2 regions of the Streptomyces sp. CA-250714 genome follow, and region 2 is predicted to be linked to the other one. Evidence: riboswitches for the same ligand, from Rfam matches in the RefSeq annotation. Region 2 holds a riboswitch; the other holds the start of a gene.
The links. Region 2 has a riboswitch for cyclic di-AMP ahead of ACQEU8_RS01975 (transglycosylase SLT domain-containing protein). Riboswitches for the same ligand answer to the same signal wherever they lie in the genome.

Region 1 (6,985 bases), on a different contig from region 2:
CGGCCGACGAGGCCGAAGGCGCCGACGGCGCCGACAAGGGCACCCCGAGCTCCCAGGGGGCCGCCGACTCCCAGTCGGCGCTGCCCGACAAGGTGGCCGAACTCGAGCACAAGGGCTGTCAGTACACAGGGAGCCGTAATTTCAAGGGCGGGGGCTGGCAGGGGCAGGTCCGTACCTGGTCGGCCTGCGGCGCTCCCCGGTTCTCGCTCGAAGAGATCGGCCTGTCCCCTCAGCAGAAGGGCAAGCCTCCGGTGTATGTGCAGATCCGCTGCAACGAGGACTGTTCGGCCAGGACGGACCGGGTGCTGAGCAGCTTGCGCGTCAACGAGTCGGCGTCGTAGCACCGGTCCACGGGCGCCGGGCGCCGGGGTCCGGCCCCGGGCGCCGACGTACGGACGTCCGGGTACGGCGCCGAGATACGGGCTCGGCTCGGCGTACAACCCCGGCGCGCAGGGCCCCTCGTCCGCCGTACGCCGCCGTGCTGCCCCCGCCCGGGCTGCCTCTCACCCACCCTTCCCGCCCCTCCCGTCCCCTCCGAACCCACCCGTCACGGCGCGGTCCCGCCCACCTCGCCGTACCGCGAAAAAACTCCCGACTGCCGTGAACCTTGCCGAAAAGTCGGCCATCGAAGGCTGTGTACGGCCCACAAGCCCGAGGGCAGGCTGGAGACGAGGACGAGCCAGCGCGTGCTGCCGCGGGAGGCCGGACGACCGCAGCCAGGACGACCAGGGGACGGCAACCATGACGAAGCGACAGGACCCGACGAACACCCCCCTCTCACAACCCCTGTACGACACCGAGGCGTTGGCGGCCCGCCGACCTGCCGCAGCCCCGTACCGCTCCCATCGCCGTGCGGCCCGTATCGCGGCCGCCTCGACGGCGGTGCTGGCGGCGGGCGCGCTGCTGATCGGCTGCAACAAGGATGCGGAGGGGCCGCAGAAGGTCGACGGCCAAGCCGCGCCCGCCGAGGGCGAGTCCGACGGCGGCTCCGACAAGGGCGGCAGCGGCAGTGGCGACAACGGAACCGGCGGGAGCAGCTCGCAGGACGGCAACTCGGGCGGCTCGGGCTCTTCGGGTTCGGGCGGCGGGGATTCCTCCGGGGGCTCCTCGGGCGACGAGAGCGGCTCGGGCGACGAGAGCAGCTCGGGCGGCAGCGGAGGGCCGGGCTCCGGCTCCCGGTGTCACACCTCCGATCTGAAGGCGTCGTTCGGCCCCAACCACCCGGGTGCCGGGCAGGAGAACTTCGCCCTGGTCCTGACCAACCGGTCGGGCAGCAGCTGCACCGTGCGCGGCTACCCCGGGCTCGCCTTCGTCAACAGCAGCGGCGAGCAGGTGTCCTTCGACCCGAACCGTACGGGTGGCGAGATCCGGACCGTCACGCTTGCGCCCGGCAAGAGCGCGTGGGCGCCGCTCTCGTACACCAACCCGGAGGTGACGAACGTCACCACGGTCACGCCGAGCGCCGTGCGGGTCACCCCGCCCGACGAGCGGACCTCTCTCCGTACGCCCTGGTCCGGCGGGCCGGTCACCAACACCGGCAAGGCCTCCGTCCCCAAGATCGGCCCGCTGGCCCCCGGTACCGGCGGCTGAGCTGAGGCACCGTCAGCCTTTGGCGGCACCACCCGCCTGCCTGCGGCCGCACCAATTACAGGGAACGGCTTGGAATCAAGGCCCCTGTTCTATTACCGTCCGATAACGCAGCACGGTCGTCACTGTCGTCACGGAAGACGGCACCGTGCGCCGTCGCCGAATCCCGCATACGGGGCACCAGCAGCGCCCAACTGGCTGGACCGCACCGTGGGAACCGGGGAACCACCCCTTCTCGTCAGCCGGACGAGGAGGATGGGGTGAATCGGACGCCCTTGCGAGAGGACGCCCGTAGGAGACCTTCCTGCTCCGAACCCGTCAGCTAACCCGGTAGGCGAGAAGGAAGGAAAGGAGAGCGCCCCCGTGGCGTCCAGATCCCAGGGCTTTGCCGGTCCCGCGCCCGAGACCGTCGGGTACGACCCGCATGTCGACCAGGCCGGCTCCTCCGCCCCCTACGGCTTCGCTCCCTCCAACGCCGTTCCCCACGGCTCCGAACCGGGTTCTTACGGCTCCGCGCCGACTCCTTACGGCTCCGAACCGGCTCCTTACGGCTCCGCGCCGGGACGGCTCACAGCCCCCATCCGGTCCGCCGCACCCCACGTCACCGCCGCCCCCCAAGCCTCCTCGGCGCCTCACATCCGTTCCGCATCGCACGTCACTTCCGAACTGCCCGTCGTCTCCGAACAGCCGCAAGGCGCCGAACCGTGGGACGAGTGGAACCCCACCGAGGAGTCGACCCGCCCGCTGCGCGGCAAGCACCGGATCGCCAAGCAGCGGGCCGGCGGTGTGGCGCGCGGCGGTGCCGTACTCGGCGTCGGCATGATCGCGGCGGTCGGCGCCGGCGGCATGGCGACCGCCCAGGACAAGGACCCCGGCGCGATATCCGTGCCGGACCTGGACACCGCGGCCGACACGGTCCGGAGCATCCCCGACCAGCTGCCCGATGCCGAGGACCTCCCCGGCATCGGCTCCCTCATCTCCGACGACGCGGACGACCCGGGTTCCCCGGACGGCGCTGACGGCTCCGGCGATACGGAGAACGCGGCCACAGGCGGGACCAACGCCGGCGAGGCACTGCGGGCCCGCATCCTCGCGCAGGCCGAACAGCACCGCTCGACGCAGGACACGGAAGCCCGCGAGGAGGCCGCCCGGCAGGCGGCGAACGCGGCGGCGGAGGAAGCCGCGAAGCGGGCCGCCGCCGAGGAGAAGCAGGCCAAGGCCGAACGCGCGCGCGAGGCCGCCGAGGCCAAGCGCAAGGCGGAGGCCGAGCAGAAGCGCAAGGCCGAGGCCGAACGCCGCGCCAAGCTCGCCCGCAGCTACACCGCCCCGCTGGCCTCCTTCCAGCTCACCGCCGGCTTCGGCCAGGCAGGCGGCATGTGGCAGAACGACCACACCGGCCAGGACTTCGCCGCCCCCAACGGCACCCCCGTCAAGGCCGTCCACAGCGGCACCATCAAGGAAGCGGGCTGGGCCGGTTCGTACGGCTATCGCGTCGTGCTGAAGCTGGAGGACGGCACCGAACTCTGGTTCTGCCACCTCTCGTCCATGACCAAATCGGCGGGCGACAAGGTCGGCACGGGCGATGTCATCGGCCGCGTCGGCTCGACCGGCAACTCCTCGGGACCGCACCTGCACGTCGAGGTCCGCCCCGACGGCGGCGACCCGGTGGACCCGCTGCCCTGGCTCCGCGCCAAGGGCGTCGACATCTGAGCCCTGAGGGCCGACGTCTGAGCCCTGAGGGCTGATGGGGGCGGTGTCCGGTGTGCGGTGACATGCCACCGCCCGCCCCCGCGTTACGGTCGCGGCATGCAGATGAATGCCGACAAGAAGATCGGTCAGCTGTCCGTCTCGCCGCTCGTGCTCGGCGGCAACGTCTTCGGCTGGACGGCCGACACCCCCACGTCCTTCGCCGTACTCGACGCCTACACCGACGCCGGCGGCAACGCCATCGACACGGCCGACGCGTATTCGGCCTGGGTGGAGGGCAACAAGGGCGGCGAGTCCGAGACCGTCATCGGCGAATGGCTCGCCGCACGCGGCTCGTCCGTACGGGACAACGTCGTCATCGCCACCAAGGTCGCCCGCCACCCCGACCACATGGGCCTCGCCCCGGCCACCATCAAGGCCGCCTGCGAGGACTCGCTGCGCCGCCTGCGGACGGACCGCATCGACCTGTACTACACGCACTTCGACGACGAGTCGGTCGAGGTCTCCGACATCATCGGCGCACTCGACGACCTCGTCAGGGAGGGCAAGGTCCGTGAGATCGCCGCGTCGAACATCTCGCCGTCCCGCCTCGCCGAGTCGCTCGCCTTCAGCGACCGGGAGGGCGCCGCCCGGTACGTGGCGCTCCAGCCGCACTACAACCTCGTCTCGCGCGACACGTACGAGGGCGAGCTGGCGGAGCTCGCCGGGCGCGAATCCCTCGCCGTACTGCCGTACTACGCGCTGGCGTCGGGCTTTCTGACCGGCAAGTACCGTCCGGGCGAGACCGCGCCCGAGGGGGCGCGCACCGATAAGGCGGCCCGGTACCTCGCCACCGAGCGCGGCCAGCGCGTCCTCGCCGCGCTCACCACCGTGGCCAACGCCCACCAGGTCTCCGAGGCCACTGTCGCCCTCGCCTGGCTCGCCGCCCAGCCGACCGTCACAGCGCCCATCGCCAGTGCCCGCACCGTCGAGCAACTCCCCGCGCTGCTGGCGCTCGCCGATCTCCGCCTCACCAACGACGAACTCCGCCTGCTGACCGACGCCTCGGCATAGCCCTGGCCGGGCGGCTCAGCGTCGCCGCGTCACTGCGGCTGTCCGTACACGTGCGTGACGCTGAGCCGCACCACCTGCCGCCGCTCCGCCACCATGGCGGCCCGGTACTCGTCCCAGTCCGGATGCTCACCCCGGATCGCCCGGTAGACCTCGACCAACTCCTCGACGGTCTCATCCCGCGGCTCCCGCGCAACAGGCGTCAACTCCGCCACCCCATCCACCACCGTCCACGCCCACCCATCCCCACTGGTCACGTGATAACTGGCCCGCGCATCCCGCCCCAAATTCCGCGCCTTCGCCCGATCCGCGGTGACAGAGATCCGCAGTAGCCGCTTGTCCGGGTCAAAGGTGTGATTGACATTCGAAAGCTGCGGCCTCCCATCCCGCCGCAGCGTGACGAGCACTCCGCGGTTGTACTCCGTCAAGAGCTTGAGCAAAGCGGACTCATCACCGCTGGTCCTGTTCATGGGGTCCTCCTGAAGCTGTCTGACTTCAAAGACACGGGCAAGCCCATACTCCATGACGCCGCTTGAGGACGCGGTCATCTGCGATCCACCCCGCCGCTTCCAGGAAACACGGCACAGGCGATCAACAACGCTCGTCGGCCGGGGCCGAGCATCGCGATGGCCGCACGTCAGCCGGCATGTCGGGCCAACAGGTTTTCCGGGATGTCGGACAGGATTGCGGGCTCCTGGGGGCCACGGTGGGCGAGGTGGAGCTCCTCGCGGGCACGGGTGCAGAGCACGAAGAGGCGAAGGCGCGCGGCCACGCCGGTCGGGTCCTCCGTGTACGCGTCCAGGTCGGGCACGAAAACGCTGTCGAATTCCAGCCCCTTCATGCTGTTCGTGCTGACGATGCGGATGGGGCGGGTGGAGAAGTCGATGGCGTTCCGATACCGATCGTTGTGTACATAGGCTTGGGTGTGCGCGGCCAGCCCGAGTTCCGTGAACCGGCTCTGGATCTCCCGTTGCAAATGCGTCGACCGGCAGATGATCCCGATACTTCGCTCCGGATGCGCAGAGAAATATTGAGAAATTCCAGTGACCAGATGATCCAAGGTTGGCACTTTGAGGACCGTCGGTGTACGCCCCGCGCGTTTCGGCGGTAGGGGTGCCTCATCGCCCGCGCCCTCATGGAACTCGGATGCCAGCATCGCGATTTCCCGGCTGTTCCGGTGATTCCCCCGCAGGACGAGAGGAGGAGCCTGTGCGGCGATTTCCCTGTGAATCTCTGAGACGGTGCTCTGGTCGTCACCGATCTCCTGCTTCTCGTCCGCGAAAACTGTGACCTCGACACCGAGTATGCGGCACCACCGGTAGAAATCGACAGGAAGCCTCTGGCCTTCGTCGATCACCAAGTGCGCTGCCGAAGTGACCCTTTGGTTGATGCAGGATTGCTGCATCTCGACCCACGCGTGGTACCACCCTTCATCATCGATCTTCGGCGGGTCGGAACCGAAGTGCTCGTTCCAGAAGTCCCGGATCCACCGGTAGGCGGTCGTGACCTGGACGGCTTCCGTGAGGTCGGGTGCCATTTGGGCGAGATACTGATGCAGCAGATTGGAGTGCGTGAGGAGCGCGACCTCGCGTCCGATTGTTGCCAGCGCCCAGGCGCGGTAGACGGCCGTCACGGTTTTCCCCGAACCGGGATCCCCGGTGATGACATGGCTTCCGCGGAATGGCAGATCGATGACGGAGTGCTGCTCGGTTCCGAGATCGAGCAGAGAGGGAGTCTTCATGAGAGATCGACGGCTTCCGCCGATTCCTCCAATGCCGCACGGACGACTCCGGCGAAGAAACCGGGGACGGCTCCGTCGCCGATCAACAGCGTCCTGTCCAAAAGAGAGTTGTCGATCTCGCAGCTCGTCTCGGGGAGAAGTGTGCACGCATGGCAGGCGGCACGGTTGAGGTTCGCCAGAGACCTGCCGGTCGAGTCGGCGCAGAGGGGATCCTGGGAACACCACTGTGCCGACTCGAGCAGCCGAATCAATGTCTCGACGAGGTTCGGCGGCTTCCCCTGTCGGACGAGTCCGCCCAGCGTCCCCTCGGCATCCCCGGCGGCCGTGTAGATGAACACCCCTGCCTGGGGCGGATGGCCACTTCCCGGAGCGTGGCTTCTCGCGTAGACGCGTTCGCGCAGCGAGGCCGCGTTGTAGCCGCTGTCATAGGAGAGTTGGCGAATGAAATGATGCGCCAGGGTGTGGAGCATGACAAAGCGGGGCAGGAGTTTCGGGCCGGTCTTCCCTCTCAGCCAATCGACCTTGAGCGATGCCTCGAGATTCTTCTCGATCCCCAGCGTTCTGTCGCGGACCGACGGAATGCTCTCCCACGTCCTGAGACGTTCCTCTTCGACTGCGATGAAGATCCCTTCGCCGTAGATCTCAATGGCCGGCAACCATTGGGCCGGCGCATGCGTGTTGACGGACACGACACGCCCGCCCTCGCCCTCCTCGCCATCACCGGAACTGGGCTCGTACCGCGAAAACCCTTCGAGTGCACGGACCTCGCGTACGCGATCGGCGACGACAACTGCCGAGATCCGCGCCGCCAACTCCCTTATGGAGGTGGGGTCCTCGTCAACGACCCCGAGGTCGGTCCGGCGTACGGAGAAGGTCTTCGAATCGGCGACGGATTCGGGC
Region 2 (6,985 bases):
GCACCAGGGAAGGGCACAACCCGCGGGCGGACGACGCGACATGGCCGCGCACCTGGCAGCGCCTGCACGGCTGGAAGCGGTGGCTCACGGTGGCCGACTCCGGACACTTCACCTTCATCGACCTGCCGATCCTGGGCGGGCAGGCCGGTTACACCGACCCCTCGGCGCCGCTGTCCGGCAAGCGCTCGGGGGAGATCACCACCCGCTATACGACGGCGTTCTTCGACCGCCACCTACGCGGTCTTCCCCGGCCACTGCTGGACGGTCCCTCGAAGGAGAACCCGGAGGTGGCCTTCCACACGCCGTGACGGCGGCGCACGGCGCGGCTGCCGCCGGTGCGCCGCCTGTGCCAGGGGTGTGTCCGGCGGATCTTGCTTGGCCCTCTGCGTTGTTCCGGGAAGGGGGTGCCCCTGTCCGACGCTTGCGGGCTGCGGCTACGTCGTGGCTTGTGGGGGCACCTCCCGGCCGGAGGCTGGGGGAGCAGTTCCCCGCGCCCCTTACGGGGCGCTGTACTGCCGGGTGAGCCTGCGGTGCAGGCCGCGGGTGAGGCGTACCCGGTCCACGCGGAGGGTGAGCTGGGGGTCGTCCAGCGGCTTGGCGTACATCTGGACAGCTCCGCGGCGCCAGCGTGCCGCACCCTGCGGCAGGGCGGGCGGACACACGGGGAGGGTGTGGCGCCAATTGGCCGCGGCGATCTGCAGCGTGGCCGTCCACCGCCCGGGCGGCAGGGTGTCGAGGGGCAGTTCTGCCGAGAACCGGCCGTCGTCCTGGAGGAGTACGGGGAAGTCGGCGTCGGCAAAGCTGTCTGCGTCGGCGGACGCCAGCCGGACGAAGGCGATTCCCGGCGGCCGGCCGAGGACGTTCGTCCGGCCGCCGATGCGCAGGGCCGAGCCGTGCCACTCGGCAACGTCCGTTTCCAGGGACAGTTCCTTGCTGAGGCGAGCGGCGGGAAGGTGCTCGAGCCGCAGGGTGAGGTTACCGAAGGGGGTGGCGTAGATCCGGGCTGTCCGTATTCCTCCGGCGCCGTCGTCGGTCAGGCAGGTGAAAGGGCACACCCCGGCTTCCGGGTCGCGTTGATTGCCCAGCCGTATCGTCTTGGCGAGTCCGTTCACGGTGAGGCGCAGATGCAGGTCCCAGAATCCGTCCGGCAGCGCTGCTTCGCTTCCCTTGCCGTCGAGGAGATCCAGCTCCGCCTCGAAAGCATCTCCGTCGAGGCGGACTTCGGCGTGCTGCGTCCGGGCGTCCTTTCCACGGTGCTGGAGGAACACATCGACTGTCTTTCCGGTGTGCTCCGTCTGCTGCAATGCCGCACGACCGCTCAGCCGCAACCGGGTCCCGGTGAAAGAGAAAGCGGATACGTGGTGGATGAGGTCGAGATGCTCCGTCACATCGAACAATGCGGTGGGGCTCTTGGAACGGGCTTCGCGCTCCGCCGGATAGTGCGCGAGCGCCCGCCCCTGAGAGATATGGATACGGAACGGCATGTGGCTGTTTCCCGGCCGCGCGTGGGCCAGCAGTTCTTCCAGGGCGCCGTGCCGGGCGAGATGGCAGCGCAGCCGCTGGATGGGACGCAGCCGGGGCCAGAAGGAGTCGCAGTCGTGTTCCGCGACAAGTCTGTGCATACGGGCGAACTCGCGGTGCCGGACCGCTTCTTCTGTTTCTCTGCTCAGGAAAAGAAAGGCGCCTTGCAGCTCCACCGCGAAGTGCCGCAACAGGAGTGCATCGCGTCCCGGCCCGGGCTCCAGCTCGGTCCGTAGCAGCTCACACACCCGGTCGAGGGAGTCGAGAACCGGCTCGGTCCTGTTCGTCTGGGTCAGATGCTGGCCGTCGGGGCGCCGCACAAGGTAGTAGCAGTCGTAGTCGGCGACCACGGAGATGCGGCGTGCGCGCAGGTAGGCGAGCGCGGTGAAGGGCTGGTCCTCGCCGACCCGCAACCCGGTGTCGAAGCGCAGCTGGAGCCCGTCGAGCAACTCCTTGCGGAAGAGCTTCTGGACGGAGAGCGCCCAGTAGACACGCGAGGCGAACAGATCGGCTTCGGGCTGGTTCGCGCGGAACATGGAGCGCGGCACCCGGCGTCCCACCGAGGCGATCTTGCCGAGTACGACATCGGACCTGTTCTCCTCCGCCATGGTGGTGAGCCGCTGCAGCGCTTCGGGGGCGAGGTAGTCGTCCGCGTCGAGGAAGAACACGTACCGCCCACTGGCCAGGTCCAGGGCCCGATTGCGCGGGGCGGAGGGACCGCCGGAGTTCTCCTGATGGATCACCCGCAGCAGCCCGGGATGCCGCGCGGCCATGAGATCCAGTTCGTCCGCGGTGCCATCGGTGGAGCCGTCGTTCACGACGATCATCTCGATGCGACCGGGGTCGAGAGACTGCTGCGCGACAGAGGCGACGCAGCGCTTCAGATAGGGGAGCGCATTGTAAGCAGGAGTTATGACGCTTACGAGATTTTTCGAGTCATCCATGGACAGAAGGTGCCCATTCGGGCGTACCTCTGCCATGGGGACGCGGCGTTCGGGTGAATCCGACCCCGAGACCGACAATTTCGGCACGGAGTGTGGGACGCCGCCAACTCAACGTGACGTGGGCGTGCTGTCCAGACGGTACGACGCGGAGCGGCCGACCGAGGGCGCCGCTGCCGCGGCGCCGGGCGTGCACAACGCGGCGGCTGCCCCGTCACCGGATGGTGAGGGGCAGCCGCCGCGTTGCGGGGTCGTCGGCTCAGTACGGGCCGTTGACGTTGTCGATCGAACCGTAGCGGTTGGCTGCGTAGTTGCAGGCCGCGACGATGTTGGCGACCGGGTCGCGCTGGTCGTAGGCGGTGCCCTCGACGTGGAAGGAGTCGAAGGTCGGCTTGATCACCTGGAGCAGACCGATGGACGGGGTGCCGTTCTGGGCGTTGATGTCCCAGTTGTTGATGGCGTTGGGGTTGCCACCGGACTCCCGGATGATGTTGCGGTGGATGCCCTGGTAGGTGCCCGGGATGCCGTGCTGCTTCATGATGGTCAGCGCTTCCTTGATCCAGCCGTCCAGGTTGGTCGACTGGGTCTTGTGCACGGTGCTGCCGGTCCGCTCGGCCGAGCTGCGGTCGGCCCGCTTGGGCGCGCTGCTCCGCTCGGCGGGGGCCGAGGAGGCGTCCAGGGTCAGCTTCTGGCCGGGACGGATCAGGTCCGGGTCGCTGCCGACGGTCTGCTTGTTGGCCTTGTAAAGGGTGGACCAGCCGCCCTTGATGTCGTGGTCCACGGCGATGTGGTGCAGCGTGTCGCCGGGGACAACGGTGTAGGAGTCGGCCTTCTGCTCGGTCTTCGCCTGCGCGGCGGCACCGGCCTGGGTGGACTGGGCCTGCTTCTGCTGGGCCTTCGCCGGCGCGGAGGCGTGCGCGCTGCCCGCGGTCAGCAGGGGAGCGGCGATCGCAGCGCCACCCGCGACCAGGGCGAGCGAGAGCTGGGAAATACGGCGGGTACTGCGCGATTTACGGGCATGACGGCCACGTGGCATGGGGGTGTCCTCTCCTGGCGCCTGCGAGGTGAGCTGTCGGATTCGGGCTGGAGTGGCCCGGCCATTCCAATGCGCGAGGCGCATTGGGCATGACTTCACCCCTAGCCGGGCCGCTGGATGCGGCACGGCACGTACTTGGGTCCCCCGCTCCTGCCGAGCGGTCTGGTGCGAATTTCCCTCGCCGGGCGGCAGGATTCGGCGCCCCGGCAGTGGGAGCTCCAGCCGGTTACGGAGGCCGGAGCGAGGACACAGAAACACAAGGCATTGTTCCGAGCAAGGAGCTCGAATCGAATGCGGAGTATCCCCGGTAAATGATCTCGGAATTCTTCAACGCTATGCTGTGGATCATTTTCTGAGCGTGAAAGGCCGAACCGAGGGGTATTTCGAAAAGCGCGCAGCAAAAGGTTTCTTGACGTGCAGTCAGAAGATCTTGCCCATGTCCCGGGTGTGCTGGTGTGTTTCCTGACACAGCGAATACGAAGGAAGGGTAAGTCCTTTATTTCCGGATATTGCTGCCTGAAGAGGGGTTAATGCGTGCGGTTCTCGGGCCGTTCCGCCGCGCCTCGTGGGCTCATGGTCAGGGCACCTCCGGCAGGCCGGGCCCTGCGCAGCGCACGTCGGCGCGGGGCACTCGTCCTCCGACGAGGTAGGCCGCCGCGGTGCCGTCGACGCAGGCGTTGCCCCGGCTGGCGAAGACGCCGTGCGAGTAGTCGTTGTCGAGGGTGACCAGCCGGGAGCCGGGCAGCAGCCGTCGTAGCCCACGTGCACCCTCGATCGGCGTTACGGGGTCGTGTGCGGAGGCGACCAGCAGGAGCGGCGGCGCGTCGGCGCTGCCGAGCGGAGTGCGGTGCGCCGGCCTGTGGTGCCAGTAGGCGCAGGTGGACGCCTCCATGCCGGTCAGCACGGGCTGAGGGTCGAGGTGGCGGGTGCGGCGGATGTCCGCCAGGATGTCCCGCGGGCCGGGCGCCGGACCGTCGGCGCACTTGACGACCCTGTTCGCGGCCTCGTAGTTCCGGGACGACGGACTGTCGAACGGGGAGTCCGGCACGAGCGCGCCGAGAGTGCCCTCCCGCAGATAGCCGCGCAGTCCGTCGGCGAGCCCGGCCCAGCGTTCGGTGCGGCCCAGTGCGCGGTAGACGGCGCGATCGAACTCCGCCGGGCCGAAGCCGTCCACCGGCTCCCCGGCGAGTCCCCGCCGTACGTGCAGATAGGCGCGGCGCACCGCTCCGGCGCTGTCGCCCAGGCCGAAGCGGTCCTGGTGGGCGGCCGTCCAGGAGAAGAAAGTGTCGCGCTGGCGCAGTAGCGCCCGGCTCTGGACGACGTCGAAGTCGTACCAGTCCCACGGGCCGACCACGCTGTCCAGCACCATGCGCCCGACACGGTGGGGGAAGCGTGCGGCGTAGGCGGCGCCGAGGTAGCTGCCGTAGGAGACGCCGAGAAAGTTCGTCTTCCGTTCGCCGAGCGCGGCGCGGATCGCGTCCATGTCGTGCGCTGTCTGCTCGGTGGACATATGGGGCAGCGCGCCGCCCGCACCCGCGGCGCAGTCGTCGGCCAACGCTCGCAGCGAGGTGAGATAGCCGCGTTCCGTCGCGGCGTCGGTCGGTACGGGATCTGCGCCGGGCTTGGTGAAGAGTCCGCCCATCGGACCGCAGTCGACGGGTGTGCTGGCGCCGACGCCGCGGGAGTCGAAGCCGATGACGTCGTACGCGCGGCGCACGCTCTCGGGGAGCTTGGCCCGCTTGGTGGTGGCGTAGGAGAGGCCGGAGCCTCCCGGTCCGCCGGGATTCACCAGCAGTGCGCCGCGCCGCTCGCCCGGGGCGCCGGACGCGCGTATTCGCGAGACCGCGACCTCGATGCGCTTCCCGCGTGGACGGTCCCAGTCGAGCGGCACGCTCAGCCGTGCGCACTCGACGCGGTCCGGCGCCGACGGCCGCGGTACGGAGTCCGGGCAGGTGCCGAAGTGGAGTGCCGGGGCCGGGCTCTCCGCCCGGACGGGACCGGACGGGGCAAGGGTGGCGGCGGAGAGCAGGGCGCACAGCAGGGCGACGCGGTGCGGGGGAGTGGCCACGGTGATTCCTCGGAGCTCGACCAGCGGGTGACAATGAAAATGATTATCGTTACGGTTGCTCTGCGCAACCCGCCGCCCTGCCCTGCGGGGCGGCTCCGGGGCCGTTGCGTCCGTTCTGCATGAAAAGGGGAGTTGTGGCTCATCTGCTGATGGTCGAGAGCTGGGTCGGATCGATGAGCAGGCTGCTGCCGCAGGCGATCCGCGAGAGCGGGCACGAGTTCACCTTCCTCACCCGTGACCTGCACCACTACCTGCGCTCGGCCTCCGAGGGCACGGCTCATCCACTGCTGGGCGCCCGCAACCTGCTCACGGCCGAAACCAACGACACCGAAGGGCTGTTGCCGCACATCGAGCGGCTGCACCAGGTCCTCGGCTTCGACGGTGTACTCACGTCCTGCGACTACTACCTGTCCACGGTGGCGCGGATTGCCGAACACCTCGGTCTGCCGGGGCCGGGGGCCGAGGCCGTGGAGGGCGCCTGCCGCAAGGACGTCACGCGCCGCCTCCTGGCCGACGCCGGAGTGCCCGGGCCGCGCTTCGCCGTCCACCGGGAACGGGCCGACCTCGTGCGTGCCGCCCGGGAGATCGGCTTTCCGCTGGTCGTCAAGCCCGTCGACCTGTGCGCCGGAATGTACGTACGCCGGGTGGCGGACGAGGCCGAACTCGCGGCGGCCTGCCAGGCGCTGGCCGACTTCCCCGTCAACGCGCGCGGCCAACACCGGGCGCCCCAGGTGCTGCTCGAAGAGTTGCTGGACGGCCCGGAGGTCAGCGTCGAGACCGTCTCGTACGCCGGGTCGGTCCATGTGGTCGGGGTGACCGACAAGAGCGTCGGCGGCGCCCCCGCCTTCATCGAGACCGGTCACATGTTCCCCGCCGCGCTGAGCCCCGCGGAGACCGAGGCCGCCGAGCACACCGCGCTGGACGCCCTCAAGGCGCTGGGACTGACCGACGGCGTGGTGGCACACACCGAGATCAAACTGACCTCCGCGGGCCCGCGCGTGGTCGAGGTCAACCCGCGGCCCGCCGGTAACCGCATCACCGAGCTGATCCGCCATGTGACCGGCATCGATCTGGCGGCGGCCTTCGTCGAGGTCGCGCTGGGACGGGAACCCGATCTGCGGGTCACCCCGACCGGACTGCGCAGCGCCGCCATCGGCTTCTTGGTGCCGCAGACCACCGGCACGCTCGAAGTGCTGGACGGCAGTGCCACGCGGGAGGCGCCGGATGTGCTGGAGGTGCAACTCGCCGCACCCGGCAAGGCGGTGCGGTCGGCCGGCAGCAACAACGAGTACCTGGGGCACGTCATGGCCGGCGACGCCGCCGGGCCCGGAGCCCGCGAGCGCGTCGAGGGACTGCTCGCCGAGCTGCGGGAGGGGCTGGTGATCCGATGACCGCCGCCACCGGTACGCGCGCTGCATA

Region 1: another riboswitch for cyclic di-AMP. It lies ahead of ACQEU8_RS35215 (M23 family metallopeptidase); the one in region 2 lies ahead of ACQEU8_RS01975 (transglycosylase SLT domain-containing protein).

Annotation. Positions count from the first base shown of each region.
Region 1 is NZ_JBNJMI010000002.1:3,655,017-3,662,001, reverse strand. It holds gene ACQEU8_RS35225 (serine/threonine-protein kinase) at 1-341, shown strand, start outside; gene ACQEU8_RS35220 (DUF4232 domain-containing protein) at 742-1,590, shown strand; cyclic di-AMP (ydaO/yuaA leader) riboswitch at 1,765-1,938, shown strand; gene ACQEU8_RS35215 (M23 family metallopeptidase) at 2,254-3,297, shown strand; gene ACQEU8_RS35210 (aldo/keto reductase) at 3,400-4,347, shown strand; gene ACQEU8_RS35205 (PPOX class F420-dependent oxidoreductase) at 4,377-4,814, opposite strand; gene ACQEU8_RS35200 (ATP-binding domain-containing protein) at 4,982-6,085, opposite strand; gene drmB (DrmB family protein) at 6,082-6,985, opposite strand, start outside.
Region 2 is NZ_JBNJMI010000001.1:406,652-413,636, reverse strand. It holds gene ACQEU8_RS01985 (alpha/beta hydrolase family protein) at 1-308, shown strand, start outside; gene ACQEU8_RS01980 (glycosyltransferase family 2 protein) at 498-2,465, opposite strand; gene ACQEU8_RS01975 (transglycosylase SLT domain-containing protein) at 2,722-3,498, opposite strand; cyclic di-AMP (ydaO/yuaA leader) riboswitch at 3,503-3,676, opposite strand; gene ACQEU8_RS01970 (alpha/beta fold hydrolase) at 4,076-5,566, opposite strand; gene ACQEU8_RS01965 (ATP-grasp domain-containing protein) at 5,701-6,957, shown strand; gene ACQEU8_RS01960 (Rossmann-like domain-containing protein) at 6,954-6,985, shown strand, end outside.